Regions from separate parts of the Paenibacillus sp. PDC88 genome, predicted to be linked through region 3. Evidence: riboswitches for the same ligand, from Rfam matches in the RefSeq annotation. Region 3 holds a riboswitch; each other region holds the start of a gene.
The links. A riboswitch is a leader RNA that binds a small molecule or an ion and turns the genes downstream of it on or off. The one in region 3 is predicted to bind cyclic di-AMP.

Region 1: another riboswitch for cyclic di-AMP. It lies ahead of BLW49_RS23385 (C40 family peptidase); the one in region 3 lies ahead of BLW49_RS27360 (C40 family peptidase).
Region 2: another riboswitch for cyclic di-AMP. It lies ahead of BLW49_RS23460 (C40 family peptidase); the one in region 3 lies ahead of BLW49_RS27360 (C40 family peptidase).
Region 4: another riboswitch for cyclic di-AMP. It lies ahead of BLW49_RS18100 (hypothetical protein); the one in region 3 lies ahead of BLW49_RS27360 (C40 family peptidase).

What each region holds. Positions count from the first base shown of each region.
Region 1 covers NZ_FNNT01000010.1:20,779-28,304, forward strand. Annotated here, with positions in the region: gene BLW49_RS23365 (response regulator transcription factor) at 1-24, shown strand, start outside; gene BLW49_RS23370 (YdhK family protein) at 83-676, opposite strand; gene BLW49_RS23375 (sensor histidine kinase) at 902-2,275, opposite strand; gene BLW49_RS23380 (four-helix bundle copper-binding protein) at 2,723-3,052, shown strand; cyclic di-AMP (ydaO/yuaA leader) riboswitch at 3,338-3,472, shown strand; gene BLW49_RS23385 (C40 family peptidase) at 3,478-3,957, shown strand; gene BLW49_RS23390 (peptidoglycan D,D-transpeptidase FtsI family protein) at 4,853-6,856, opposite strand; gene BLW49_RS23395 (hypothetical protein) at 7,096-7,326, opposite strand.
Region 2 covers NZ_FNNT01000010.1:41,384-48,909, forward strand. Annotated here, with positions in the region: gene BLW49_RS29545 (IS3 family transposase) at 279-1,160, opposite strand; gene BLW49_RS23455 (transposase) at 1,169-1,465, opposite strand; gene BLW49_RS23460 (C40 family peptidase) at 1,569-2,048, opposite strand; cyclic di-AMP (ydaO/yuaA leader) riboswitch at 2,053-2,195, opposite strand; gene BLW49_RS23465 (copper-translocating P-type ATPase) at 3,116-5,164, shown strand; gene BLW49_RS23470 (DUF1259 domain-containing protein) at 5,335-5,550, shown strand.
Region 3 covers NZ_FNNT01000019.1:11,983-19,508, reverse strand. Annotated here, with positions in the region: gene BLW49_RS27370 (M1 family metallopeptidase) at 1-554, shown strand, start outside; gene BLW49_RS27365 (hypothetical protein) at 567-1,388, shown strand; cyclic di-AMP (ydaO/yuaA leader) riboswitch at 1,695-1,836, shown strand; gene BLW49_RS27360 (C40 family peptidase) at 1,843-2,310, shown strand; gene BLW49_RS27355 (GNAT family N-acetyltransferase) at 2,436-2,933, shown strand; gene BLW49_RS27350 (c-type cytochrome) at 3,047-3,409, shown strand; gene BLW49_RS27345 (4a-hydroxytetrahydrobiopterin dehydratase) at 3,503-3,799, opposite strand; gene BLW49_RS27340 (hypothetical protein) at 4,041-4,334, opposite strand; gene motA (flagellar motor stator protein MotA) at 4,482-5,282, shown strand; gene motB (flagellar motor protein MotB) at 5,269-6,063, shown strand; gene BLW49_RS27325 (pseudouridine synthase) at 6,154-6,855, opposite strand; gene BLW49_RS27320 (PAS domain S-box protein) at 6,890-7,526, opposite strand, start outside.
Region 4 covers NZ_FNNT01000006.1:38,817-46,342, reverse strand. Annotated here, with positions in the region: gene urtE (urea ABC transporter ATP-binding subunit UrtE) at 1-250, shown strand, start outside; gene BLW49_RS18120 (nitrogen regulation protein NR(II)) at 374-997, opposite strand; gene BLW49_RS18115 (urease accessory protein UreF) at 1,271-1,969, opposite strand; tRNA gene BLW49_RS18110 (tRNA-Leu) at 2,289-2,371, shown strand; gene BLW49_RS18105 (glutathione peroxidase) at 2,458-2,937, opposite strand; cyclic di-AMP (ydaO/yuaA leader) riboswitch at 3,314-3,537, shown strand; cyclic di-AMP (ydaO/yuaA leader) riboswitch at 3,678-3,835, shown strand; gene BLW49_RS18100 (hypothetical protein) at 3,976-4,389, shown strand; gene BLW49_RS18095 (HAD family hydrolase) at 4,602-5,255, shown strand; gene BLW49_RS18090 (serine hydrolase domain-containing protein) at 5,396-6,310, opposite strand; gene BLW49_RS18085 (alpha/beta hydrolase) at 6,691-7,446, shown strand; gene BLW49_RS18080 (ABC transporter permease) at 7,482-7,526, shown strand, end outside.

The DNA.
Region 1 (7,526 bases), on a different contig from region 3:
ACAAGTGATAAAAATAAATCATAGAAAATAAAAGCAGAAGAAGGCTTGTAAGATGCTCTCTTCTGCTTTTGTTTAAGACAAATCACTCAGCAGCTGGTGCTAACTCATTTTCTGTTACCCATTTATGATTCTTAACTTCTTCGCTACCTGTAGTTGGGGTAAAATCAATCATATACACCGTTGTTCTTTCAGCAGAGTCAATTTTTACAGTTGCACCCTCCATACCTTCCATGTGAGATGCCTCTGTTTGCACTTCAGCCCCAGGCGCTAATGGTTCTTCACCTGCATCAATTAGTTCTTCATGAATTACCCATTTATGATTTTCTACGGGTTCTCCACCTGTAGTCGGGGTATAAGAAATCGCATAGGCTGTAGTATCATAAGCACCAACAATAGTTGCTTCAGCGCCTTTCATTCCCTCCATATGCCCTTCTTTAATAATTGCTTTAGTACCGACAGGATACTTAGGATTTTCTGCTTCCTTTAGATACTCTGGTACTTCACCTGAAGTCGAATGGTTCATCTCAGAGTGATCCATTCCTGTATTTTCTTCTGTACCTTGATTCATGTCCGTATTTCCATTTTGATTTTCATCATTAGCGCCACCGCACGCAGAAAGCATGAGCGCTGTGATTAGTGTAATAATACCGATCATCAATTTTTTGTTTTTGAACATAATTAATTCCTCCTTTATTTACCCTCACTATAACCACTAAATTTGCAGAAAATATGGAGCAGTTAGACATAAAACCTTACAGACGACACATTTTTAATTAAACAAATTCCAAAGTCATTTTAAATATTTCCTGGAAGGTGTACATAATATACATAAAAAAGTTATTTTGAAATAAGAATTTTCTTCTAAAAAATTAAGAAAAGAGCACTAGCAAAGTGCTCTTCTCTAATATTCCTTTTCTAAATACACTTCAAATCTTGTTCCTTTCCCTACTTCACTAGATACACGAATAGATCCATTGTGTAACTCAACCAACATTTTCGTTATGGCAAGTCCTAGACCGGTTCCTCCATGTTCTCTCGACCTTGATTTCTCGACCCGGTAAAATCTTTCAAATAAGAAGGGTAGTTCTTCTTTTGAAATTCCTGATCCCGTATCTGTAACCGAAATACATACCATATTATTATTAACTTGCTGTGCTGATACTTCTATAGAGCCCTCCTTCGTATACCGAATGGAGTTATCCAATAAGTTCAAAAAGATTTGTTCAAGTCGACCAGGATCCCCACTAACTATAAACGTTGAGTCGATATGATTTTTAATTGTTATCCCTTTGTTCTCCGCTCTCATTGACACTTTATTGACAACTTGTTCTATAATTTTACTGATACATACCGAATCTTTATATAGTGTCAATTTACCTTCTTCCATCTTAGATAAATCGAATAAATCAATAATCAAGCGATTAAGCCGTTTAGCTTCCTGTGATATGATCTCTAAGTACTTTTTCATATCTTCTTCCGTCTCATAAAGTCCCTTTGATATTACGTTCGCATAACCTTCAAGGTACATAATCGGTGTTTTAAGTTCGTGTGAGATATTAGCAAAAAACTCAGTACGTGTATCTTGATATCGTTGCAGGTCTTTTGCAAGATCATTTATTGCAGCTGCTAATGAACCAATTTCATCCTTAGTACTCACTTCTACTCTACTATCAAGATGACCAGCAGCTATTTTTCTAGTAGCTTTCTCCATTTGAACCAAAGGTCCAGACATCTTTCTTGATAAAAAAAATGAAACACCCACCGCTATGATAAAACCGATCAATCCAGTTAAACATAAGAGCTGCCTCACCTCCAGTATAGAGGCATTAACGATATCAAGAGAAGAAATCACAAGAACTCCACCCCCAATATCCAACAATGGTTTACCAGAGATTAGGTAGGATTCTCCATTCTCAGCACTATAGTTTATCATTAATGATTCTCCGTTAAGCAATCTATTGATTTCAGTTGCGGTAATGAAATTTACATGATTATTAGAGGCCTTACTTGATTTTCCTAATAATTCCCCTTGCCTATCTAAAACAAAGATCTCCACCTTCGAAAATTCTGCCATAGTGGATATCAAATCTGTAGGTATGCTCTTACTAGAATGTACCATTTCAACAAAATGAGATGCCATTTCGGCCACATCTTGTTCTGATTTTTGATAATACATATTCGAAAAGATTTTATCAACGACATATCCCAAGGAAAGCAGAACCACTAACAGCAGAGATACGATAATAATTCCTAATTTAAAAGCTATTCGATTCATTTTGATGACCACCGTTCTATTAATTTTTCCAGATATATGACTTAAATTATTTATCAAATATTTCAAGTAGTAATGTTTTTCAAAATTCTATTGTAATTTCGAAACCCATGATCTCCTTAAAACCCAAACGTTTATCCACCATAAGCATAAGATTGTTTATTATTATTATACGCCTGAACTTTGAATATTTTGTGCATAAGCCATGACTTACCGATTTAAAGTTCTTAGTTCTGGCTATAGTTAGCTTTTCAAAGTGATATTTATACTTCGAACTAATCATTGATTAAATTAGCTTTTAGAAAATAGATTTTTTATTTTCACTCGTTATCTCCACATATTCTGCACATTTTTGGTTAATTTACATTCAAGTCCTTGAGTATGTATCGAGGATTAATTGTAAATAGTAATTACGTATGTAAAAAATTAATCACTGAAAGGAGAATGGAAATGTCACATGAACAGTATAAACAATGTATAGAGGAATGCTTACGATGTATGGTGACTTGTAATCACTGCTACGATGCTTGTTTAAAAGAAGAAGACATTAAAATGATGGCAGAATGTATTCGTCTAGATCGGCTATGTGCCGACATCTGCTCTTTTGCTGCAACAGCAATGAGCAGCAATTCACCATTTATCAAAGAAATTTGCTCATTGTGTGCTGAGATATGCCAAGCATGTGGTGATGAGTGCAAAAAACATAGTCATGACCATTGCCAAAAATGTGCGGAAGCTTGTTTTAAATGTGCAGATGCATGTCGTAACATGGCTGCATAACATAAAAAAGTATACTACTTTTATAACCGCTCCCAGTAACTGGAGCGGTTATTTTTGATTAAATCTGAAACAGTTTTTGAAATAAAAAAAGACATATTAATTACAAATTTGTTATGATATTACCTGTCATAAAATATGACCCACTTCTTGTTAAGTTGTCGATTATTTATGAAAAACCTTTCTAAATTAAATAAATCCTCATGAAATCATAAGAAGCAACAAATTTTACAGGTTATAATTGACAAGTCTCGATTTATACACTACAGTTATTAGTGTTACAATATTTTAATTATTTTGCCGAATTTAAATTTATTTAAAACGGGGGAACCACTTTGGGTGAATTGTTCAAAATAGTGTTGAATATAGGTAACCTTCTACCGAATCCTTAAGCTAACTCCGTAGGCATCGAAGGGAGAATATTATACTTGAAAAAAATTATCATGTCTTTATTAGGGTCTGTTATTATTATTTCTTCTGGTACCACAAGTGCATTTGCTGATGACAAATCAAAATTACAATCAGAAGTCAGCCAAGTGGTAGGAACACCTTATAAATGGGGAGGAACGACCGCAGCAAGTGGCTTTGATTGCTCCGGCTTCATATTATACATATTTGATAAATTTAATCAAAACCTTCCTAGAACCTCAGCTGCTCAAGCTAAAACAGGCACTGCGGTAGCAAAAAGCAATTTAAGAACTGGGGATTTAGTTTTCTTCAATACAAGTGGAAAGGGAATATCTCATGCGGGAATTTACATAGGGGATGGACAATTTGCTCATTCTTCGAGCAGTAAAGGAGTAAGAGTAAGTAAACTCTCGGAAACATACTACAAGCAACGGTACGTTACAGCCAGAAGAACAATTGATGATAAGAGTTTTTCTAATATGGTTGATGACTCTCATTAAAGAGGGAAGGACAAGCTATATTTACAACCCCGCCCTTATGAAGGGGTTTTGACTGAATTATTTCGAATCAAATTTTGATACACAATCTGCCCGGCATCTTCATGAAATAAGCAGCCGATCGCTATGACCCATACGTTCTTACGTTTCCCGTTACTTAACGAAATGAAGCACCTGAAAAACAGAAACTGATTTGAACAAATTACAGTAATAACTTAAGTCTCTGTGCACATAAAAAACTCTACATTTTTTCTTTATAGATGCCACTTACCCCCGGATATTAACTTCCGGGGGTAAGTGGCGTCGGGAGATCTTAGTATATACTTTGCCTTGGATTCAATATTACTTTATAAATAGACTCTTAGTATAAAGAGAGAAAGTGCATTGATAAGTGTTAACTCGGTTTAAAGCATACGATGGTTCAGTTACCAAGTTCTCGAATTTATCGAAACCGTAGGTTGAGATTGCTTTTTCAGTAAGCCTGGTGTCGACACTTTACTCCATTAGCTACATTATCTGAAATAAAAAAATCGGATATTAGCTGGCACAAAATTAGCTAGTTACATATAGTGGGGTAAGCGTAAATATCGGGAACACAAATACAGTAACAAAAATATTTGCAACTGAAGCTCCGATGTTTCTAACACTGAAAAGGGTGTTCGGCCGTCGTTGTGCAGATTAGAGCAGTATAGAATGAAACGATTTAATGAGTATTTAGCTGGCGTACCTTGCTGGACACGCTATGATAAATACCTTTATCTTTTCAAAGCGTATAACTGTGATGTGTAGACGCTACATTGATCACTATGGACATTTTTCATTTTTATACTCCACTCTATTTTCTGTTGCAATGTAGAAAGCCCTATCAAGTACAGAGCTTTCTATTATATTATTTGATTTATTCAGTTGAACGAGGTGCTTCGGTTAACCCGATTTCTGCATCGTATGCATCAAATATTTTTCGAGCAATGGGCGCAGCGCTCATAGAGCCGTATCCCCCTTCTGGAACAACTACTGCAACGGCAAGTTTAGGATTTTCACGCGGTGCAAATGCGATGAACACGCCATTTTCAACATTTATGGCTTCACCATCTTTATATATCGTCTGTTGGGAGGTACCTGTTTTCCGGGCAAAGTCATATGGAAATCCTGAAAAAGCAACATCTACATTTGTAGCCATTCCCCTGTGAATGGTTTCCCAATAAGCTTCATTAAACTCCACTTCATTAAGAATTTTAGGATCGATTCTTTCGACTACATTTCCGCTTGAGTCCCTTATTTCTTTAACTAAATGCGGTTCCATTCGTTTACCTTTGTTAGCTAACATAACTGCATATTGTGCGAGCTGCATAGTCGTGTATTTGCCCTGTTGACCGAAAGAAGCGAAAGCTAAGCCTGTAAGTGACGTTTGATTCTCTTGGTTATACTCAATTCTCCCTCTAAATTCCCGAGGTAAATCCACCCCCGTATCTACACCAAGTCCGAATTCTTTCATATATTGATCCCAAACATCAATTCCTTCATTACCATATTTAATCCACAGTTTTTCACCAATTAAATCGACCATAAATGCATTCGAAGAGTTTTGAATAGCTGTGTCTGGATAGAGAAGCCCCATAACCGTACTCCCTGAATTCCGCACTCGTGTATTATCACTTCCAAATTCCGCATAACCTCGGTCTAAGTAAGGAGTATTAGGACTGAATAACCCTTCGTTTAATCCAATAAGTACGCTTAACGGCTTAATAGTCGACCCTAACAATACTGTTGATTCTGGATGCTGTCCTGTATCATTGGGAGGAAAGGATTCAACCGTTCCGTTTCGATAAATATACTTTATGCTTTCATAGTCCCAAGCTGCATTTGGATTGTAATCAGGCATACTAGCCATAGTCACCACATTCCCCGTATCGACTTCCATTGCTACAGCGAATCCTGTCTTTGCATTTGGATGCAGCTTTCCCGACACTGGATTTCGCTGCAGCCATTCAAGCTGATCGAGAATAGCCTGTTCTGTCTGGATTTGCACTTCTCTGTTAATGGATGATACAATATCTAATCCTTTTTGAGGTGGCTCAATGACTGTCCCCTCTTCAGGCAAATTCAGAGAGTTTATTGGAATTTTACTATATCCACTTTTTCCGCGAAGCACGTCCTGATACTGGAGTTCAAGGCCATCTACGCCCACTGGTTCAAGTTCGGAATAAATCAAACCGGGATCCATTTGAGTATCATTTTGTTCATTGATTTCTTCATATTTACTGATGGTCTTTGATGTCTTGAAGGTCTTCAGATAGCCTATAGCCTGAACAGCTACCGTTTCATCATCGTATTTGCGGACGGTTTCTTCAATTATACTTATACCTGGAAAATCCATTTTGTTTTGCATAAAGTATGCAATTTCTTTATCTGATAAATTGCTTTTTATAAGTCTCGGGGTATATCCAAGAGCTTGCCTGAATTCAAGGTCCATCGCTTCCACAATCTCCTCTACTGACATGTCTTCAGCTTCCGGATCTTTATATTTTGAAAATACATCACTTAGACGTTCGGCTATGCCTAAAACTTCCACTCGATTGGGATTAGCTGGACCACCTTCAGACTGACTATAGTTTTTATATAATGTAATATATAAAGATTGAGCAGGTTCTGAATAAGCCAGTTTATATTTACCGGTGGAATCATATATGGTTCCTCGAACAGGAAGTAGAGGAGTACTCTTGGTTACACTTTCGCTTTCTTTCTGTGCTAGTACTGGCCCTTCCACAAATTGTAATACAGCTAAGCGAATAATAATGATAGAAAAAACAATAAAGGTACCAAAAAAAAACAGATTCAGCCGAAAATGGATACGTTGCTTCTCTGAACTTTCATTTTTACTTCGTAACTTAAACTTTGACATAACGATTACCTCACTACATATTAAAGAATTGCTATAAAAGTAACTGATAAATTTGGAGGAAGTATGGAGTATGCATTTTTTTTACATTTATACCTTTATTAAAAAGGGAAACTCCTAATATGATTAGGAGTTTCCCTTTTTAATTCTAATTTAATCTATATAATTAATGACGTGTTACCCCATTTGTTCCCATACTTCTTTCAAAAAATTTATTGTATTTTTTCTTTATTTCATATTAGCTAATGGTCGTAATCATTTAAATAAACATAAGACTCATCATATCCTGTAATAATCGTACTGGAATCTGGGTTATCAAATGAATGAATGCATGTCACCGATTTAATCGTCATAGGGATTGCAAAATCGCATTCATCCCTTGCCGTCTTATATGGAGTCGTGTCCCTCTTGATATATTTAGCGGAATCCATCATATCTGCCTGTACACCTGCATAATTTAGCAGCATGGTCACACTGATTACTTCGTAGTCCCTCCGTAGTTTAGGCATTTGATTAATTAATGGTGTACCTATGATCTTTAAACTTGCTTCAGCTCTATATACTTCCCCTATGTGGTGATTATTCTTATTCCCATATATATTTTTGAATCCTATACAATTCTGCAGATTCTAAGACTTGATTAAATCTTGACAAAAATCAATACATATTCTTC
Region 2 (7,526 bases), on a different contig from region 3:
TTTAAACTAAAAAAGCATGTAGTGTTTAAAAGCAGAGGGGAGTTTAATGAATTCAATATTTTAACAACAATTACACTACAAATTGTAGTCTAATTGTTAGGACTAGTCAATTTTTGATTTTGATATTTCTGTTGTTGTCCAAATGCATAATTTTTATTGATGATACATCCTCTTTAACAAAGACTTTGTTAAAAAATATCTAAAGCTAGAATAGATAGTAAAAAACAAACCCGTAATGAACTGACCCCTGTCAAGTAGACAGTAATTTAAAAGCATCATTAAGCAACCTGAGTCCGATATTCATACGGGCTTAGGTTGTTTAGTTTCTGTTGAAAACGTTGGTGGTTGTAGAAATGGATGTACCGTTGGACGGCATGCTCTACTTCCTTACTAGTACGAAAAGTGTATAGATTAAAACACTCCGATTTAAAATGACTAAAAAAGTTCTCCATACATGCGTTATCCCAACAATTCCCTTTTCTCGACATACTGGCAATCATCCCGTATCTTTTAAGACGTTGGTTATATTGGCGAGAGGTATACTGGAACCCTTGGTCACTATGTAGGAGAATTCCTTCAACTTTTTGTTTTTTTCTTGCCTTTGTGAGGGTATCCATCACAAGCTTGAGATCATTTCTTCGACTGATCTGATAGGAGATAATTTCGTTGTTATACAAGTCTTTAATAGCTGATAAGTATAGTCTCTGCCCGTTGAATATTAAATAGGTAATGTCGGTGACCCATTTCTCATTTGGTTTTGAAGCTCTAAATTCTCTGTTTAGAAGATTACTCGAGATCACATAGGCTTCTCGTTTCCCATAATAAAGTTTTTTCTTGCGGACGACCGCTTGAATCCCCATCCCGTTCATCAATCGTTGGATTCGTTTGTGATTTACTCGTAGTCCGTATTTCTTTTTAATCCATACTCTGACCCGTCGATATCCGTAAATTCCTCGTACCTCTTTATAGCATTCCGCTATCTTCTTTTTAATCTGTCTATTCTCAAGTTGCTTAGGTGAGGTGAACTTTTGCCTTTTTATCCATCGGTAATATCCACTCCTCGAGACTTGAGCGAGTCGACAAAGAAGGAGGACGCTATATCCGTTTTTGGTCAACTCCTCAATCACAGCAAACTTTTTGTTACAAGGTACTAAATCCATTCCACCTTTCACATCTTTAAGAGCTTTTTTAGCAATTCATTTTCAGCTTCAAGCCGTTTTATTTTAGTCTCAGGATCTTCAGTTCTTGTTCGTGGTCTACCTTTACCAGGACCTTTTGCTAATCCACATTTTTCTTTAAGCCCTGTTATTCCTTCAATTTTAAAATGCTCCACCCAACGGCGTACCAAAGAGTGATCGATTCCTAGCTCTTTTGCAACCGTTTTGTAGCCCATGCCATCTTTCAAGTATAAATCCACCGCTTTTTTCTTGAACGCTATATCATACGTTTTTCTAATTTCCCCCATAATAAATCCCCCCATAATAGACAGAGTAATGTGCTTGCTTTTTTCTGTCTACTATGAGGGGATCATATCATAATTACCTGGGCTTGTTTAATTACAAATCGTATTAGTGCAATACACTGACCATTTTTGTATAACTTTGTTTAGAGATGGTACGTCTTGCTGTAACGTATCGATCCTTGTAATATTTCTCAGTTAGTCTACTAATTCTTACACCTTTACTGCTGGAAGAATGAGCAAATTGCCCACTCCCGATATATATCCCCGCATGTGATATACCAGCACCACTTGTATTAAAGAATACCAAGTCACCAGGTTTTAGATTATTCTTTGATACCGGGGTACCAGTTTTTGCTTGGGCATTTGAGGTACGAGGCAGATTCAAATTGAATTTATCAAAAATGTATAATATAAATCCCGAACAATCAAATCCACTTGAAACTGAAGTCCCCCCCCACTTGTACTGGGTACCTACAACTTGACTTACTTCTGAACGCAATTTGGATTGATCATCAGCAAATGCATTGGTCGCACCGGCAGATAAAATTAAAGCAGAACCAATTAACGATATCATGAATTTCTTCAAACACATATTCTCCCTTCGGATGCCTACGGAGTTAGTTAAGAGTTAGTTAAGAGTTCGGTAGAAGGTCCCTTTATCCTTTCCAGTCAAGAATAATTCACTCAGAATGAATCCCCCGTTTTCAAAAATGAAACTAGGCAAAAAAATTAATTTTTTGTAACCCTACATAATGTAGTACATTTTCGTATATGTTGTCAATCACATCCTTCAAATCCATCTTTTATTTCATTTCATGACAATTTTCATTCAAATCGCTGCAATATCTAGAAAAATGAAATGAAAAATTCCACATTCTTTTTATAGTTGTTGATTATATATAAATAACAATTTTGTAACTAATTTAATTTCAATTTCCATGAAAAAACTCTAAGAGACAGATTACAAAATGCAGAATCAGTTAACTCACTCTACTATAAAGGAAGGAAAGGTGCATTCAACAATACAAACCTCCATTCATTTTAGAAAGATTACATTGTTGATTATTCAGTTTGTTTTTACCTCAACAAGCCTCACCACATCTGCACATACTTCATAATAAATATCGGCACGGTCTCTCGTGCATAAACGCTATTCGTTTACCTTGCATGCCTGCCATCGATCCACCATACAAGGTCAGTATTCTTCAAATACATTTTGGTATTGTTCATGAACAAAATCCAAGATTTATGTTTTAGTGTCAATCATCACCTTTCAAACTGTTTTAAAATATCCGGAAACCAAATCTTCTCATTGCTTTACTAGGACTTGAAACCTTTTGTAGGATTGAATATTATATAACCCAAATTTATGTAGAATTTGTGAAGAAAGCTTAATAAAAATATAAGATATTGGTCTTGTTATTGAACACAAATTACATAATTTTAGTTAAAATTAGTTTGCATTTTATCGCATCTTTCCATCTCCTATAAAATTCCTTTATTGTATCCTCGTGAAAAGAATGCAAATAAAAATCTAAACTAAATACATTGTACATGTTTAATTTAGTCTTAATGGGTAAAAATACTACGTGATGTAGTCCTACTTTCTTATCTATTACTTCACACTAAAGATCCTATGACGAGGTGAATTCAATGTATAATGACCCCAAAAAAAGCGTGAAACATCAATCACTGAACAATCATACGCAAGGGCACGAAAGTGAGAAGCATGGTGCCGAGCACCATCATAGTGGGGATAAGCATGCCGGTCATCATGTAGATGATTTTAAGAGACGCTTTTGTATTTCACTAATTATCACCATTCCTATCATAGCTTTATCGCCCATGATTCAGATGTCAATTGGTGTAAATTGGCGTTTCCCATATGACACTGTCCTGCTGTTTCTACTGTCTTCCTTTGTCTTCTTTTATGGAGGTAGGCCTTTTCTAGTTGGTGCATATCGGGAACTAAAACAAAAGAACCCAGGAATGATGACGTTAATTTCGCTAGCTATCGTTGTAGCTTACGTATACAGTTCATTAATCGTCATCGGGTTGACTAATGTAGATTTCTTTTGGGAACTAGCAACTCTTATTGTTATAATGTTGCTCGGTCATTGGCTAGAAATGAAATCTATTTTAGGTGCATCTAATGCGCTTGAGGAATTAGTGAAACTAATACCCTCTGAAGCACATCTTATTACTGTTGATGGAATCATCAAGGAAGTACGCGTGTCGGAGTTACGCCCAGATCAGAAAATTTTGATAAAACCCGGGGAACGAATTCCAGTAGATGGTATCGTTGTCAAAGGACAATCATCGCTTGATGAATCCATGCTTACAGGAGAATCTGTCCCTGTTATCAAAAATCCTGGAGATAGACTTATTGGAGGAGCTATTAACGGTGAAGGAGCATTAACTGTAACCGTAACTAATAGCGGCGAAAAGGGTTACCTATCCCAAGTTATTTCGCTGGTTAAGGAAGCCCAGGAATCTAAATCTAAAACTCAAAATTTGTCAGATCGTGCAGCAAAATGGTTGTTTTATGTCGCTTTAGGTGCTGGGTTAACAACCTTACTCGTGTGGCTCTCATTAGGTTACAGTTTTAATTTCGCAATACAGCGAATGGTAACTGTCATGATTATTGCGTGCCCACATGCTTTGGGTTTAGCTGTACCTCTTGTTGTATCTACTACCACCGCAATAGCAGCGAAAAAAGGGTTATTGATACGTAACCGCACTGCCTTTGAAGAAGCTCGAAAATTGAACGCTGTCGTATTTGATAAAACAGGAACACTAACTCAAGGTAGATTTGGAATAACCGATATTTTACCTGCCTCGGGATATACAGAGACTGAAATTCTTACTCTTGTGGGCTCCCTAGAAGCTCAATCTGAACATCCTATTTCTAAGGGTGTAGTGGAAGAAGTGAAAAACCGTGAAATAAAAATATTTGAACCAGAATCTTTTGAAGCACTGATAGGGAAAGGACTTAAGGGAAATGTTAAGGGTAAGTATGTTTTGGTTGTTAGCCCTGGCTTTATGGAGGATCAAAAAGTAGATTATCCTATTAAGGAGTATAATAAATTGTCTTCGCAAGGAAAAACGGTTATCTTTGCCGTTGTTGATAACCAATATGCTGGTCTAATTGCCCTGGCCGATAAAGTCAGGGAGAGCGCAAAGGACGCTGTAGAAAGTTTAAAATTGTTAGGAATTAAATCAATGATGTTGACGGGGGATAATAAAAAAGTCGCCAAATGGGTTGGCGAAAACTTGCAATTAGATGAGATATATGCAGAAGTACTCCCACATCAAAAGGCTCATAAAATTACGGAAATTCAAAATGAAGGTTATATGGTTGCCATGACAGGGGATGGCGTGAATGATGCTCCAGCATTAGCAAAAGCGGATTTAGGTATTGCTATTGGCGCCGGAACTGATGTCGCTATTGAGACAGCAGATATTGTACTGGTAAGAAGTGATCCTAATGATGTCGTTTCGATTCTTAACTTATCCAGGAAAGCTTACAATAAAATGATACAAAATCTTTGGTGGGCCAGTGGTTATAATATTATTGCTATTCCACTTGCTGCCGGTCTATTATATGGCGTCGGAATTGTCCTAGACCCAGCGATTGGGGCTATACTGATGTCACTGAGTACTATTGTCGTAGCAATTAACGCCAAACTTCTTAAGGGATAACGCTGTGTAAAACAAACACTAACTGCAAAAGGAGGCTCAAATGATCCTCTTTTTGCTTTGGGCTTAATTTCATTTCATGGTAAATGTCACTGTCAGCCAATAAGCAAATATCTTAGGCGGCGAATTAAACATTATGAACGGTGTCTGTTTGGTTGAGAAAGATCGCAAGAATGTTCAGAGAGATATTGGGACGACAAAGTCATTCAGGATTGTCTTTACATTCCAAGTGGTCCTTTGAATCATTAGATAATGATGGTAAAGCATTAAATTTAGGAGAGGCTGCGTTGTTACAAGAAGAAGTATATCCTTTCACATGGTATTTGCAAAGAGCCGGAATTATCATAACTTCGCTCCATAATCATTGGTTATTTGATACCCACATTTAATGTATGCACATTACGCTTCAATTTAAGAGCCATTGTCTTTTGCAAAGAAAATTGCAGAAGCATCGACCTATCTTAAACACGAATAGTTACATGTTCCTAGAGTATCAACGAGGGTATTAACCGCAAAAGATTGGCTTCCGGTTTACAACTCCGAATTGGCTTCTTTTTTAAAAATTCCGAGCTTCAAACTGTCCGGTATAAGTTCAGACGATAGAATTTTGCTAAAGAAATTGGGTGATTATGTCCAATTTACGTTAGTTTTTTTAGAAACCCATCAATGTGATTTCGATCCATCATATTAAGAAGTTAATGACTTCGATTCCAAAACCCGGAATAGCTTCAAATTAATCTGTACCAGGCAACTCTATATTTTTTCCTGTATTCAACAATTTTTTCTGCAATTTGTTGCTCCAAAAAAGTGTCATCTCATCACCTTCCGAATCAACATCGGTAAGCTTGGAATTTACTTTTTAAACGTACCGGTCTTGTCAAGTATAACGGCGTTGAACTTATGGGTTGTTCCAGATGCTCGCCACCATTAACAAGATGCCAAGTGCACATGAGGAAGTAATAACAAAAGTCGAGATTGTTTCTTCTAATACCTCTGCCAAGTTGCCGCGGCGGTGCTCTTGACCCTGCGCTTTTCTCTCTTAATTCTCCCAAGTTAACATGGACTCAGCAGCCCTTCCTGCCATTGATCATCCACCGGTACATTATCACCAGGACACACAAGAAACGGACATATCCATTCCACCAATGGACAAACCAATCGTTAGATCCATACTGTAAAATTGATCGGCTGCAGTCCTAAGAGATATCAATTTATTTCTACTACCATTATGTATACTCCTAGATAGAACTGAACAGAATTACCAAGATAAGTTTATATTATGTATATATCCACGACGTGAAAGAAAATGTGAACCCACTGTCCATTTTTACTGAGAGTAAGACTGAAAATTAAGCAATTTTTGTTTTGCTGCGCACGTCTCTGTTACAGCGATTAGCTGTATTTTCATTATCTTCTATCTGGTGTTGACATATACATTTTGTATACCCTTGTTTGCATGTGGCTGGAAGAAACGATTAAGAAACTGGGATATGGTACAGTAAAAGAATTCGCGAACTTTTGGAAATTACTCTATCATTTCTTTTTATATCGAAGATAGTTAACTTTCTTCTAAGGTGAAATTAAACATTTACCGACAATTCAATAGGCATTAGCCGAACATGTTATCCCCGTGATTTGTAAAAGTTGATTGTTTATGCTACAGCTTCCATAAGTTGTTCCCACTTAGGTATGATTTCAATTTTAATCGGTGCCTTAGTAGAAGTTATTACCGGAATATCAGTGGTCTAATGACTGTACTGGTGGATTGACAGAAGGAATCATGGGAGGGTATGATGGGAGTCATTTTATAATGATGATCTCATTTTCTTACATTGATGAGCCAGCCATCAAAAAAATACTGTACTTTACTATTTCATAATTTTTTTTGTATTTTCCTCTTGTTACGTGGTGAACTAGATAACTCATTAACTTAATTAAACTATTTAACCATAGTAATTACATTATTACAAATTCACCTCAGAGAAATTTATTTTCCTTACAACTATAGCCTACCAACCCCAGATTGAATCAAATAGGCTTTATAAATACGTAAACCATTTGCAATTAAAAGAAATATTACTGCAATACAAACCAATTGCTTTTGTTTTATCTGATTTGTGCTATTCATGTTTACACAGTCCTCTCCTCAGTCTTTAACTTCACCATACTATTATATGGACCATATTTAAAAATGTTCACTCGAATTACTTTATAATTTATTTTTCTTTAACCGTGTTCCTTATAAGAATTGATTGTGCTCCCCTGTGGTGTACGTACTTTTATCAGCTAAATGTCCCAGCAATGATAACAGTAACAAGCAAAATAAATAAGGCTAACATTGCACCAATTCTCCTCCAGCATTCGC
Region 3 (7,526 bases):
GCAAACTCGTCCTCCTGGGTATAGAACAGCAGGTTGGTACCAAGAAGATGGATCAGATTATGGCTACCTATGCAGCCAAGTATCGGTTCAAGCATCCGACGACTGCTCAATTCCAAAAGGTTGTAGAGCAGGTTACCCGCAGATCGTGGGACACCTATTTTGACCAATATATTTATGGCAGCCAAATGGCTGATTTCTCCGTAGATTCCATCGCCATCAAGGAACAGGGGACATCCGAGGAGCCAAGCTATATTTCCTCGATCAGAGTGGCGAAGAATGCAGGCGATTACTCAGAGATTCCTATCGTATTTACTTTTGCAGACGGGCATATGATTCGCAAGGTATGGGACGGTAAAGGTGGAGAAATCATCTACAACCTGACTTACAAATCTCCGCTGGATTGGGCAATGGTTGATCCTGAGTACTCCATCACACTTGAGAACAAGCATATGAACAACTACTTAAAAGCTGAAGGAGATGAAGTATTGGAGACCCGGTTTAATATCAGTATTACCAAAGTGTTGGAGCTCTTGCTCGGAAGTCTGTCATGGTGAGGTGTATAGTGGATGAAATCTTATCTCTCCGAAGGTTTTAAGTTAGTGAAGCGTCATTTTCTAATCGTCATCTTCTTGTTTCTGTACCAGCTGCTATGGGGTGTTCTTCTGTACAAAGTCGTGTCCTCTGCGGTCATCCCCTTGCTTATGCGCTATCCAGATCCCCCTCCTCATGAGCTCAGCCAGATCTTGTTCTGGTTAGAGGGGCAGATCAGCTTGAGCACCAGCTCCACAGTCCATGAATATGTATGGCTGCTTGTCCTCATGTTCATTTTAAGGATGCTCATTACTCCACTGATTCGGGCGGGTCTGTTCCACAGCCTTCATGAAGAGTCAAGCACCAAAGGCTTCTCCTTTTTTCGAGGGACACTTAAGCACTGGAAAAAGACATCGTTACTCTATCTCATTGAGATCATATTGCTGCTGCTGCCTGCCTACTGGATCCTTCCAAAGGTGCTCCCCATTCTCATGAATGCAGTCTACAATCAGAATCTTCTTCTGCAGGCGGCTCCTTACGTCATCTTATGGATCGTTTATGCCTACATCATCAAGCAGCTGCTCCTATATGTCCAGTTTGGACTGACAGGCAATCGAAGCGGCCTTGGTGCTGTATGGATCTGCCTCCGTCATGCACTTCCTGTCACTGGAGTTGCCCTGACACTTAGCACACTTGCCATTCTGCTGTTCAGTGCTTTCACGGCCGTATCTCTCATATGGACAGGACTTTTAGCCCTGATTCTTCAGCAGTCTTATCATCTCGTTCGATCACTCATCAATGTATGGAAGATTAGTTCTCAATTCAGTATTTGGCGATCCAATAGCGAAGATGCCTGAATTTATTGTCTCAATTAATATCCTACCTCTCTTGTCCAAACCGCACTCCAGCGCGAATACAACGCTTTCATAGCAGAAATTAAGTCCGACTGCTTAACGTCAAAAAAGTTCACAAGTCTCGCTCTTTTCCTAGAGTGAGGCTTGTTTTTTGTAATATTTTATCTAAAAAACGATTGCCAAATTTACACAATCTCTGTTACAATAGGCCCAGAACTTCTAGTAACAACTTTGTAATAATTGTTGTAACTTTTACTAACTAACTAAGTACATAGTCTTACAAGAGTGAGCGACTTTCACAGGTGCACATCATTAGAACAGCCAAATTCCTGGCATCTGGGAAGCGGGGGAACCACTTTTATGGGTGAATTGATCTCGCAACGTAAGTGATCATAGGGGAACCTTCTACCGAATCCTTAAGCTAACCTCGCAGGCATTGGAAGGGGATTATTTTTTCTTGAAAAAGTCACTAACTGCTGCAGCACTGAGTCTTGCTATTGCATTCTCCATCGGAACAGGAAGTGCATTCGCCGATTCCAAAATGGACAAGGTCATTGATAACGCTAAGGGAACCGAATATAAATATGGCGGTACGACTTTAAACGGATTTGATTGCTCTGGTTTTACCATGTATGTATTTGATAAACTCGGCATCGATCTGCCTCATCAATCTGGTTCTCAATACAAAATGGGCAAGTCTGTATCCCGTTCTGAGATGAGACCTGGCGACCTTGTATTTTTTAACACAAGCGGAAATGGTGTATCCCATGTCGGCATCTTCGTAGGTGACGGTAAATTTGCACATGCTTCCTCCTCCAAAGGAGTTATTATCAGCAAGCTGGACGAGAGCTACTATGAGAAACGTTACATTGGTGCAAAACGTATCATGAGTACGGAAGAATACGAAACTGCTGCATTAGATTAAGCAACATTGTGCTGGAACGACCCTATAGCTCGAAGATTAGATTACTAAATAGTAATCCATCTTCGGGCTTTTTATATTATATTAGGGATGACTATTGGATGAGGGATGGCAAAGGAGACGATGACATGACGCAGAAAGGAACGACCTTTCATGCCCTTCCTATGAGTGAAGAGCATGCAGCTGAGATCTGCACTTGGCAGTACGAACCTCCTTATAACATATACGGCTGGCTGCCCTGGGAGCAGATGAAGGCACTTGAGATTGAATTCGGCGACCCTAAGCTCCGAGATACACAGTATTTATCCATTGTAAATGATACTGGTGAGCTATATGGCTTCGCACAATTATTTCCTCTAGCCGGTGTGACCCGGCTTGGTCTAGGCTTGAGACCTGACCTGTGTGGGCAGGGGTTAGGGGCTCCCTTTGTAAGCACCATTGTACAGGAGGCTGCTTCCCGGCAGCCGCAGAATGAGATTGATCTTGAAGTTCTCACCTGGAATAAAAGAGCGATCCGCACTTATGAAAAAGCGGGATTTACCATTCATGATACCTATGAGCGTCTTACACCGGAGGGTCCTAAGTTGTTCTTCTGTATGGTGTATACCGGAGTAAAACTCAAATAGACATGATTGTCTCTCCTAACTTTTGTTTAAATATTTACCATAAAATACTATGAAGCAGGTTCATGATCCTTTATAATAAATGAAGGATTGTACATAGTAGGAGGACACAACGAATGAAGAAATGGATCATGAGTGGGTTATTTTTCTTCGCTTGCGCTTTTGCCCTCGTGTTAATGTTTACGGTTCCAGGAAGAGAACATGTGGCTGAAGAGGAACAGCCTCCGGCAATGCCCGAGGTAACGCTAGACGCTGCGGCTGCTGAGGAGAAGGCGAAGGCAAGCTGTATTACTTGTCACGGTAACCAACTGGAAGGCGGTATGGGACCGTCACTGCAAACCATTGGTGCAGAGCATGATGCCAATAAGCTGTACCAGATTATTAGTGAAGGCACAAGCGGCGGGATGCCGGCGTTTGAAGGTCAGCTCACAGAAGAAGAGATTGCGAACCTTGCTTTGTGGCTGGCCGAGAAGAAGTAGAATCATATAACTTAAATAAAACACGCCTGCAAGAGTTTGTATCTGTCATCAGAACGCACTCCTACAGGCGTGTTTTGTTAATTCCATTGCAGCTTAATTTTGCATCATTCTATCGTAAGCTTCATTATATTGTTGTGCTTCTTTAATATCGATCGCTGTTATTCCTCCATCATCCCATGAAGTGAGCCGCAGTGTGACCACTTTATGATCGATGGTGATAAAAGGGTGATGATTGAATGCTTCGGATATTAATCCGACTTCATCAACAAAGGCAATCCCCTTCATGAAGCTGGTAAACGTGAACTTACGGACAATCCAGCGCCCCTCTTCGTATTCCCAGCCCTCAAGTTTATCTAGATGAGCTTCTACTTCCTCTTGTGTAAAGACCATCGCTTCAATCTAACCTCCTTGATAAGACGTACTTACATTCAGCAGACCCGGTGCCTCACGTAAATACAGGCACTGCAATAAATGCAGTAAAAGAATGCTAAGCATATCAGCAAGCTTAGGTGCAATTCTATCTCTATATTTACTGATATCTTACAATAAGGAACCGTTTGCTATCTGGTAAACGGCTTATCGTGTTCCATCTTATCATGTAAGCGATCCTAATTCCAGCGCCCCATTAGCCCTAAATCAGGGTTACAAAGTCCAGTTCATCCTCGCCTATCAATATATTCAGACGATGATTTTCCTTATCGTGAATCACGACCCCACTTCCAACCGTGATCATGGATTCGCTTCCCAGCGCGTAGAACAAATCTTCTGCAAGCGCTTCATCCACCTCGCGTCGGTCTGCGGCTCCAAGCCGCTCCCAGTCCTCTTCTTCCATCTCGAAGAAAGTATATCGATCCGGAATTTTTGCAATAGCCTTTATCAAATCTTCTAATATGTCGCTATACTCACGTCCATGTTTTACGCCCATATGTGTGTTCACTCCATTTTTAGTATCGTGTTTCTATTATACCGGAAAATTAACCCTTCACAAAAATGAATAACGTGTCGATAAATATTATAAATCAAAGGGATATCTTGAAAGGATTCAGATTAAATCTCATGGATGAGGTGTATGATGGAAATTTCAACAATTATTGGACTGATACTAGGGTTAGTGTCCCTAGTTGTAGGTATGATCTTTAAGGGTGCACCACTTATTAATTTGGTGAACAACCCTGCAGCTTACCTGATTATTTTCGGTGGTACGATAGCTACCATTTTTATGGCCTTCCCCATGTCAGAGGTCAAAAAAATACCCAAGCTGTTTAAGATTGTCTTCATGAAGCAGAAGATGATTGATAAGGTATCACTGATCAGCATGTTCTCGGAGTGGGCATCCATTACACGTCGCGAAGGACTCCTCGCACTCGAGGCAAAAGTAGACGAAATTGACGATAATTTCCTGCGCAGCGGGATGCGTATGATTATAGACGGCAATGATCAGGAATTTGTCAGTGACGTCTTGATGGAGGACATTCACGCAACAGAGGAACGACACAAGACAGGTGCATTGATCTTTTCTCAAATGGGTATGTATGCTCCTACGCTTGGTGTTCTTGGCGCGGTTGTCGGTCTTATCGCCGCCCTTGGCGATCTGAGTGATATGGACAAGCTGGCTCATGCCATCGCTGCTGCCTTTATTGCGACCCTGTTAGGTATATTTACAGGATATGTGCTCTGGCACCCTATTGCGAATAAGCTCAAGCGTATTTCCAAAAAAGAAGCCGAGCTTAAATTAATGATGGTCGAAGGTCTGTTGTCCATCCAATCCGGTGTATCCACCATTGCGATCAATCAGAAGTTGTCCGTATTCCTGACCCCGAGCGAACGTGCAGAGCTTGCAAGCAAGGAGGGAAGTACAGGTGAAAAAGACTAAGAAAAGACATGAAGAGCATGAAGAGCATGTAGACGAAAGCTGGCTGCTGCCCTACTCTGACCTCATGACATTGCTTCTTGCCTTGTTTATCACTTTGTTCTCCATGAGCTCCATTGACGCTCAGAAGTTTGAACAAATGGCGAGTGCTCTAAGCAGTGCACTTAATGGCGGTACAGGCGTTCTGGATAACAAGTCTGCCTTCCCCACCGATCCCAGCATGGACTTAGGCAATGAATCGACTCCGCCCAAAAATCCGGAGACTTCTCAAGAGGCTCAGCTCGCGAAGCAAGAGCAGGAAGAGCTGGAGAAGCTGAAGAAGCAGCTCGATCAATATATAAGCAAGAATGGTCTCACTGATCAGCTGGATACCAAGCTCAATCAATCACAGCTTATGATCACCATCGCGGACAATGCTGTCTTTGCTTCAGGGCAAGCGATAGTGAAGCCCGAGGCAAGAGTTCTAGCTAAGAATATATCCCGCATGCTTCAGCAATTTCCTGACTATGATGTCATTGTTACCGGTCACACGGATAATATGCCTATCAACAATGCACAATACAATGACAACTGGGATCTTAGCAGCGACCGGGCATTAAATTTCTTGAAAATTATGCTGCTGAACACGAATTTGGATCCTTCGAAATTTACACCTAGCGGTTATGGTGAATATCACCCTGTCGCTTCTAATGATACACCAGAAGGGCGAGCCCAGAATCGACGTGTCGAAATTTCAATTATTCGAAAATACACAGGCAGCTCTAACACGATGAGTGTGGAGTAATTAATCAACCGAACAGCGAATAGGTCAAATAAATGAGAAAGCCTCCACTCTTGATGGAGGCTTTCTTATATGGTCATTGCTCATACTTGTTTAGAACAGCTTGTAATTCAATAGCTTCCCTAACTCCGATTTCTCCTGCTCGCTTAATTCTCTCCAGGTACCTGTCGCCTGCGACCCGAGATGAATGTTCATGATTCGAATTCTCTTCAGTTTACGCACTTCATATCCAAACGCACTGCACATCCGCCGGATTTGCCGATTCTTTCCTTCCGTCAGAATGATGCGAAAGGTCTTCTCGGAGATGCGAGTCACCGTACAAGACAGTGTTCTCTCACCTAGAATCTTCACACCGCTGGACATTCCTCTCAGGAAAGACTCTGTCACCGGCCTGTTCACAGTCACGATATATTCCTTCTCATGCTTTCCTTCAGCGCGCAGAATTTTATTCACGATGTCTCCATCATTCGTCATTAAGATCAGACCCTCTGAATCCTTGTCCAACCGTCCAATAGGAAAAATGCGTTCTTTATGACCTACAAAATCGACGATATTCCCTTCAATGTGCTGCTCTGTTGTACTAGTAATGCCGACAGGCTTGTTTAATGCAATATATACGGTGTTGCCTTTGGCACGCAGCGGCTTCCCATCAACCAGCACTTCGTCCCCTTCCTCTGCCTGACTGCCCAGCACAGCCACAACTCCGTTAATTGTTACTTTACCGCTGTCTACCAGCTTGTCTGCCTCTCTTCGGGAACAATAACCCGTCTCACTAATAAATTTATTAATTCGCATTGATTCACTCACCTAACATTAAAAATCTGGATACTTACATGACAACATCAGAAAGGTCGGTATCACCATCTTCGACCTCGGGTAAAAGAATCGTTACCGTTGTTCCTTTGCCCTTCTCACTTTCAATTTCCATCGTGCCTTTATGAGCCTGAATTAGTCGCTGACAGACCATAAGTCCGAGTCCGGTTCCTGTTTCCTTATTCGTAAAGAACGGCTCCCCAAGCTTATGCATAATTTCCTCCGGAATCCCGATGCCTTGGTCCGTTATTTGAATTCTAATCTGCTCATCCGGAGTCTTGGAGATCGCAATACGAATGGTTCCTCCATTCGGCATAGCTTCCATTCCATTTTTTAATATATTGATGAACACCTGCTTTAATTGATTCTCTCCGCAATGCACAATCGATGGTCCTTCTGCCTCAATATCGAATTCAATGCCGTGCATATGAGCCTGGCTGTCGAGCAGAGAAATGACATCTCCCATAATAAACCGGATGTCCTTCTGCTGGAAATTAACCGCCTGAGGCTTAGCCAATATGAGGAACTCACCGACAATCAAATTAATCCGATCCAGCTCTGACAGCATAAGGTCAATATGCCTCGGATTCAGCTTCTTGGTCTGCTGCTGCAGCTGAATGAAGCCACGAAGTGTTGTCAGGGGATTACGAATT
Region 4 (7,526 bases), on a different contig from region 3:
GAGGCCTAAGCTTCTGTTACTGGATGAGCCGACAGAAGGAATTCAGCCGTCGATTGTAGACGATATTCGCGATGTTATCATTCAGATTAAGAATCAGAAGGATACGGCCATCTTGCTGGTAGAGCAAAGCGAGGAATTTGTGCGCAGTGTTGCGGATTATATTTATGTTATGGATAAGGGCAGTATTGCGATGCATGGCAAGCCAGGGGATCTGGATCTGGCAGCATTTGAGCATTATCTCACGGTCTAGGTGGTTTAAACTAAGAAATACGGTATTACAAAAAACACTCGCCCTGATTCGGAAGGAGTCCGTTCTAGGTGAGTGTTTTTTTTTGATGATTCATGAGCTATGTGAACGCTGGTGTTAACTAGCTCAAGGGTAATCTAGAATCCTTGCATATTGCGGGTACAGCTTGCGAATGCATTCAGGGCATATATCATGGGTGAATTCGGCATGTGTATGCTTCTCGACAAAGCTCTCCACAGTATTCCATTCATCTTCTTCATCTCTGATGCGCTTGCATACAGCGCAGATCGGCAGCATTCCTCGAAGAGTTCGTATTTGGGAAGAGGCATCCTTGAGATGATGTTCAAGGTGTTTCAGGTGTGTGATATCAATGTGAGTAACGATAAGTCCTTTGAAGTCAGATTGGAGGGAGGTTTCATATAGAGACGCCTCCAGACGAAGCCAAATGTAACTGTTGTCCCGCAGTATCCTGACTTCGCACACATAGCCTGCCATGTTGTTGTTTAGTACTTCTTTGAGTTGATTGATAATGTTATTCATGCTGTGTGGACACGCCCCTGGAAATGACGCCATTAGATTGAAATAATTAGAACCCAGCCAATTGGTACTGGTAATACATTCATAACGGGACATCTTCTCGGGCAGAGGATGGTTGTACGAGCATATCGTTCCGTAAGCGTCAATAATGACAATGGTTGACTTGAAATCTTCGGACGAGGTCTTTATAAAAAAGGGTTCGGCTTCGGACAATAGTAGTCTCTCCCTACACTTATATTGACATTTTTAATGGATCAGAGGTGTTGTGTTGAGATTGAGTTTCTTCCAAAAAAAAGGTTGATCATATTATATACGTTCTTGCGTCATCTAACAATCATTAATCACTTACATACGTCGTTCTTTTGCGACAGCGTAAGGTGGAATTATGACGAAAAAAAGCACGCTGGCAGAGGAGGGGGCCAGGCGTGCTTTAGATAGGGAGGGGCTTGGGAGGCCCTGAAGAGGTGAGCTGGAGGGGCCTTAGGCTTAAGCTCTTGTATGTTCAATACCGGATTCGTGGAAGGGAAAGCCCGGTATGAGGGATTGCATTGACAGAATTGAGCTCTGGAAGGGCTGGAGGTTTGCGCTTCTGGCTCTGTTCCATTCTTCTTCGAGGTCACTGTCCAGTACGCTGGACAAGGCGTTGAGATCGCAGGTTTCGATTTTTAATAGTCGTCTTGCGTGAATCAGGCATACATCCTTGGCAGCATGAAGATAACCGGAAGCTGCATCGTCGGCGGTAACCTCAAGCTGAGTATTGATCCAGGCATGAACGACGGGGAGTGAGCCGACAGCATCATATCGATGGATAAGAGCTTCGAAATGCTCAAAGTCCATCCATGGATGCAGCGCTTTAGACAGTTTGATGAGGCGTTTTCCCATGGCTCTGGAGGATTCCCGTTTGTAAGCAGGGGTTCGCTTGACGTGAAGCATCTTATCAATGAGGGCGATTCTCCACTCATCCTTCTGCTCTACTGCTGTGTAGATGGCCTTGATTGCCATGCCTTCCAACTGCACAAGACTTGGATGCAGCTCACATCGCATGAATGTCTCCAGGTCGGTAGTCGTTTGGATCGTACCTTCCTCGATGTATGACTTAAGTCCGAAGGAATGAGAGAATCCTCCGACTTGAAGTGAGGAATCAAGCAGTTTTACATAATCAAGAAGCTTATTTCCTCTGTTCACCAGATTCGCCCCCTTATTGTGTTAAACGCGATAACCATCTTGGGTGAATTTGAATGTTATGTATATGTCAATTTATCTTTGAATATCGTTATGTTTGATATGTATTTTCACATAAACATCCTTATAATGTCAATAATAAAACGGAATAATATCCTATAAACAGTTAAATACCTATTTTTAATGTAATATATATTAACACTGACTTAACTTTACAGCCTTCTCTAAAAATTAAAAAATATATTTTAAAATAATCACTTTACTTATGATTGATAAGTGTGTATAATATATTTTGTTGGCAAGAAAATGCTATACAAGATGCGCGGTCGTGGTGGAATGGCAGACACGCTATCTTGAGGGGGTAGTGGGTGTATACCCGTGGAGGTTCGAGTCCTCTCGACCGCATCATACGAAAGAGCTTGAAGCAATTTGCTTCAAGCTCTTTTTTTTGCTCCCATTGTGGGTTTCGACGGGGATTACATGCAGAATACTCATTTTAACAGCTTGGCGATATCCGATTCAATCTTGTCCGGTGTCGTTTGTGGACTGTATCTTTTTACAATATTTCCGTTCTGATCGATAAGGAATTTGGTGAAATTCCACTTAATTGCTTTGGAGCCAAGTATACCTGGTGCATTGTCCTTCAAGTGCTTGAATAGCGGATGTGCCTCATCTCCGTTGACTTTAATCTTCTCAAACATCGGGAAGCTCACACCATAGTTCATTTGACAGAACTCCGCGATTTCATCATTTGAGCCTGGTTCTTGTTCGGCAAATTGGTTGCTGGGGAAACCGAGAATTTCAAAGGACTGGTCATTGAATTTGTCATATAGCTCCTGCAGTCCTTTGTATTGAGGGGTTAATCCGCACTTGCTTGCTGTATTTACGATCAAGAGTACTTTTCCTTTGTACTCCTCCATACTTAACTTCTGGCCTTTAAGTGTATTCACTTGGTATTGATAAATCGACATGCCTTCATCCATCCTTTCTATAAATTTGGAATATAAATGATGCTTGTATTGCCGTTCCTCATCAATCTCTTTATATATATTGATAACAATTTAATTTTAAACAATATATGGAGAAAGTCAAACAAAGCTTAAGAATTGAGGAGGACGATTGTCGAAGGTAAACTTAGGCATTAGAATTAAACGAAATAACGAGATAAACTGAGAACAGATAAGCTGCATGCATATTGATGAATGTTTTACTCTTATTCTATCCAAAAACAACGCTAAATCGTCAAGATGAGCCGCTGAAGGAGCTTTACATCGATTTTCAACGGGTGTATGATTCATATCGTAAATCTTGAGCAAACGAACAACCGTTTATTTAAATAGTTTCTCATTGCTATGATCGCTTAATTTCTGCCTAATATGGCGGAGAGCGGGGGAACCAGAGTAAGGCAGCGTGCTTGATTCGGTGTGAGAGCCGAATGATACACGATGCATGGGGTGAATTCTGAACCGAAGATTCATGTGGAATGTCATATGGAATCATCAGGAACAGATAGGACGACTCTCACCGTCCGAATCCGACAGCTAACCTCGTAAGCTGTACAGAGCTGAACTAGAGATGTGGAAGAGATGCAAGGTTCTTTCCTTCACTTAGCTTAACGTGAATATTCTCTAGGTATCGTCTGTGCCAACGTTTGAGAGAGGAATGATAAATCTTGTGAGCGATCAGCCACAGAGGTTTAATCCTCTGTGGTTTTATTTATGCGCTGAATTTTTGTTGATCCAAAAAGCGGGGGACCCAGATGTGGATGCATCGATCCATGGGGTGAATTTCATGGCTATTGCCGTGAATAGGGCAATCTCTCTTGTCCGAATCCGACAGCTAACCTCGTAAGCGTAACAAAGGGAGAGGCAGCAAGCCGAGTAGCGCCTATATCACAGGTCATGTTTTGCCATGTTCTGATATATAGGTGGGAGAGCACCGGGCATGCCTTTGATCGTCGGTGTTCTTTTTTTGTTGTCTTTTTCTATTACAGGGAGGAAATGATTGTAATGAGTGATGAAGTTATTTTAGTTACGGCGCCAAATGAAGCGGCCAGAAATTTTATTCGATTATTAATGTACAAGAAGCTTTCTTTTGCTGTTCTGACGAACAGTGCACAGGAAGAGAAGCAGGTCAAACGGCTTGGAGTAGAGCACATTATACGTATGGATACGGCGTTTACAAGTAAATGGCTGCTGCCTAATGCGGCGGTAGGACGTATTTTTATTTTTGAGAACAGCTTGAATCTGACCTGCCGGTTTTTGCAAATATGCAGACCCTGGACACGTAAGCCGATTACCATTATTACACAGCTGAATCATCCTCGCGGAGTATACCGCGGTATGGGCGCAGACCACGTTATTTTTACAATCAAGGGCGAAGTAGGATTTCTGTTAAATGGAGAACGGGCTGCCGTTAATTAATTGATCTGCACGCACACAGCGATAGAAGCAGGAGGCTGCGGCTTATGGCTAGTGTAGGTGCTTACTATACAGTTTGCGTAATTAGATACAGGATTGATATACTGGAGTTAAAGGAAACATAGCATGTGAGACTCGTGATATAAGCATGGGTCTCTTTTTCTATATTTACAGATAGAAAGGTAGAGAATGGCATTATGGGGAAGTTTGATCATGTGAAATGGCTCTTTTTTGATATAGGAGATACACTCGTAAATGAATGGGTTCCCGTTGATCACATTATCGGCCAATTTGTGAGAGAAGCAAATGGACTCGGGTATAACATTACAATGGAGGACGTACGCAGCAAATTTATTCAGAGCTATTCCAATTACATAGCTTCTCCCATGCAGTATGCGATTTCGGAGCTTGTGCCTTCCGAGGAGGACAGAGAGTATATCAAGCCTAGGCTTAAGTTTCAAAAGGAGCTTGAGGAGCCTTACGCTGAAGCTCGGTCTGTTCTTGAGCAGCTGGGTGAACGCTATAGGATCGGTATCGTGGCTAACCAAAGTCCGGGTACGGAAGCGCGGCTGGAGAAATATGGACTTCGTTCTTATGTGGATGTTATCGCGTGTTCGGCCGAACAAGGCTTGTCTAAACCAGATGTGCGCTTATATCAATATGCATTGAAAACAGCCGGAGCTGAGCCCTCGGAATCCATCATGATCGGCGATCGTATTGATAATGATATTATCCCAGCCAAATCACTTGGAATGATTACGATTCGAATTATGCAGGGTTACGGCCGCTATCAGCCTTCCACTGATGATAAGGATACGCCGGACTATACTGTGAATGATCTGAACGCACTGACGGCCCTGCTTCTATAAACCTAATAATAAACTGAGGCTTATACAGCAGATAGTAGCTGCTGTGCAGGAACTGCGCTCCAATGGTTAGCCGCAAGCTAACAGCTGGGGTGCAGTTTTCCTGCGTTCAGGGAGTTGGTTCAAGAATGAGTCAGGCGGCTTTATTCTAAAATAGGCAGGACATCTTCCCACACTGCGTCAAGGATAGACTGTATACGATCTTCCTCACTGTTAACAGCAATCACGGCTCTCCGGTCCGGTATGATAACGAGCAGCTGGCCGTGTGCACCATCCCCTCGATATGCTCCGTGAGAACACATCCAAAACTGACAGCCATAGCCGAGCGACCAGTCTCCCTCACCGACAGAATCAATATGCTTGCGAGTCACAAATTGAATCCATTCTGCAGGCACCAGCTGCTTGCCCTCATAAGCCCCCTCATCCAGCAGCATTTGGCCGAATCTGCTTAATTCTTCGGTGCTGATCACGAGACCTGCGCATCCCAATGTGACTCCGAGAGGCGAGGTTTCCCATTCCACGTGATGTATACCCAGAGGATCAAACAAACGGGAGTTCAAATAACGGTGGACCGTCTCACCGACGGCTGCTTGAATCAACGCCGAGATCATGAAGGTATCGCCGCTGCTGTAAGTAAACTGTTTGCCGGGAGGGCGGTTCAGCGGCAGGGATAAATAGTATTTTGCCCAATCCTTCTCCGTCAGTGACTGCCGCTCCGGCAGCCATAGCGGTGGAGAGTCATGCCCTGAAGACATCCGTAACAAATCATAAAGGGTGAGCTCATCAGGAGAAGGGAGCTGCGGATCCTGAGAGCGGTAAGTGGTGTTGTAATTGAAAAATTCACCGAGCTTTGTATCCAGTGTGAGCTTTCCTTCCTCAATGGCAAGACCAGCGGCCATGCATGTAAATGATTTGCTGATAGAATGTTGCTGACGACGCATGTCTTGATCACGGTTCCATTCTCCAACCAGCCCGCCATCCTGCAGCACACGAATCGAAAAGACATTTAAGTCTTGTGATCTAATCTTCTTCTCAAAGCCGCTCAATGTACGTATCATAGTTTCCTCCATTCCTAATTCGCCAGCAGTGTTCTGACACTGGTTTCAGTACAAGTCATAGCTTCGAAACGTTTAGAACAGGGAATCAATTTCATAAATCAGCTTGAGGGAGATTAGGAGATTGATTCCAGTCCTCTGAATTTCGTGAAATATGGTATTACAGGGTCATTTGAAAGTCAATATCTTCAGCTGTGCTTTTTAGAGATTGGTAAAAAAACAGTATAAACTGCATTGACAATCTTTAAGCGAAGAGATTATGATAGGAATCGAAACGATTCGAAGCAAGCGCTTCCAAATGACTGTATTAACGTAAAACAGAGGAATAACCGTATAATAGTATGGTGAAACGATTCGAAAAAGTGGATCAGAAAGGAGGTTTTATGGCCTATATAGCAATAGAGACAGGTTCGCCGACGCTCCGTATGACGACAAGCATCCATGTCATCTCTCCAACAGAATACGGGGAACGACCGAAGTACACGCTTTATTTGCTGCACGGTGCAGGAGATAATGCGAGCACTTGGCATCGTATGACCACAATTGAGACGTATGCGCAGAAATATGGATGCACAGTTATCATGCCGGAGGCCAATAGAAGCTACTACACCGATATGGCGCATGGGCTGGATTATTTTTATTACATCACGGAGGAGCTGCCCAGGACTTGTGCCAATCTCATCCACATGAACCAGGATCCCGAACTGACTTATGTCGCAGGATTGTCGATGGGAGGATACGGAGCACTCAAATGCGGGCTGACTTATCCAGAACGTTACCGTAAAGTCGTTTCATTTTCAGGGGTGACGGATATCCAGCAGAGACTGCATAGAAGTGACATGACCTCTGACATGATCAAGGAAATGCAAGGTGTATTCGGTATAAATCTTGAGGTTCAATCACAAGAGGATTTGTATGCGCTTGCCCGCGAGCGGGCTGAAGAAGGGAAGAAACTCCCATCCATACTTTGCTGCTGCGGGAGTGACGATCCTTTTGTAGACATGAATCGAGAATTTGCCGCTTATATGAATCATTCAACTTATAAATTCAAGTATGTAGAGAGCCCGGGAGCTCATGACTGGTCTTTCTGGGAAAGGCATTTAGGTACTGCTTTTGAATTTCTTTGTGAAGAAGCTTAAGAAGATTAGATCTATGAAGAGTGAGGAGATGCAAATTGAAACCAGCTGCTCTAGAGTCTGGGTCTGGTAAAAAAGTGAAG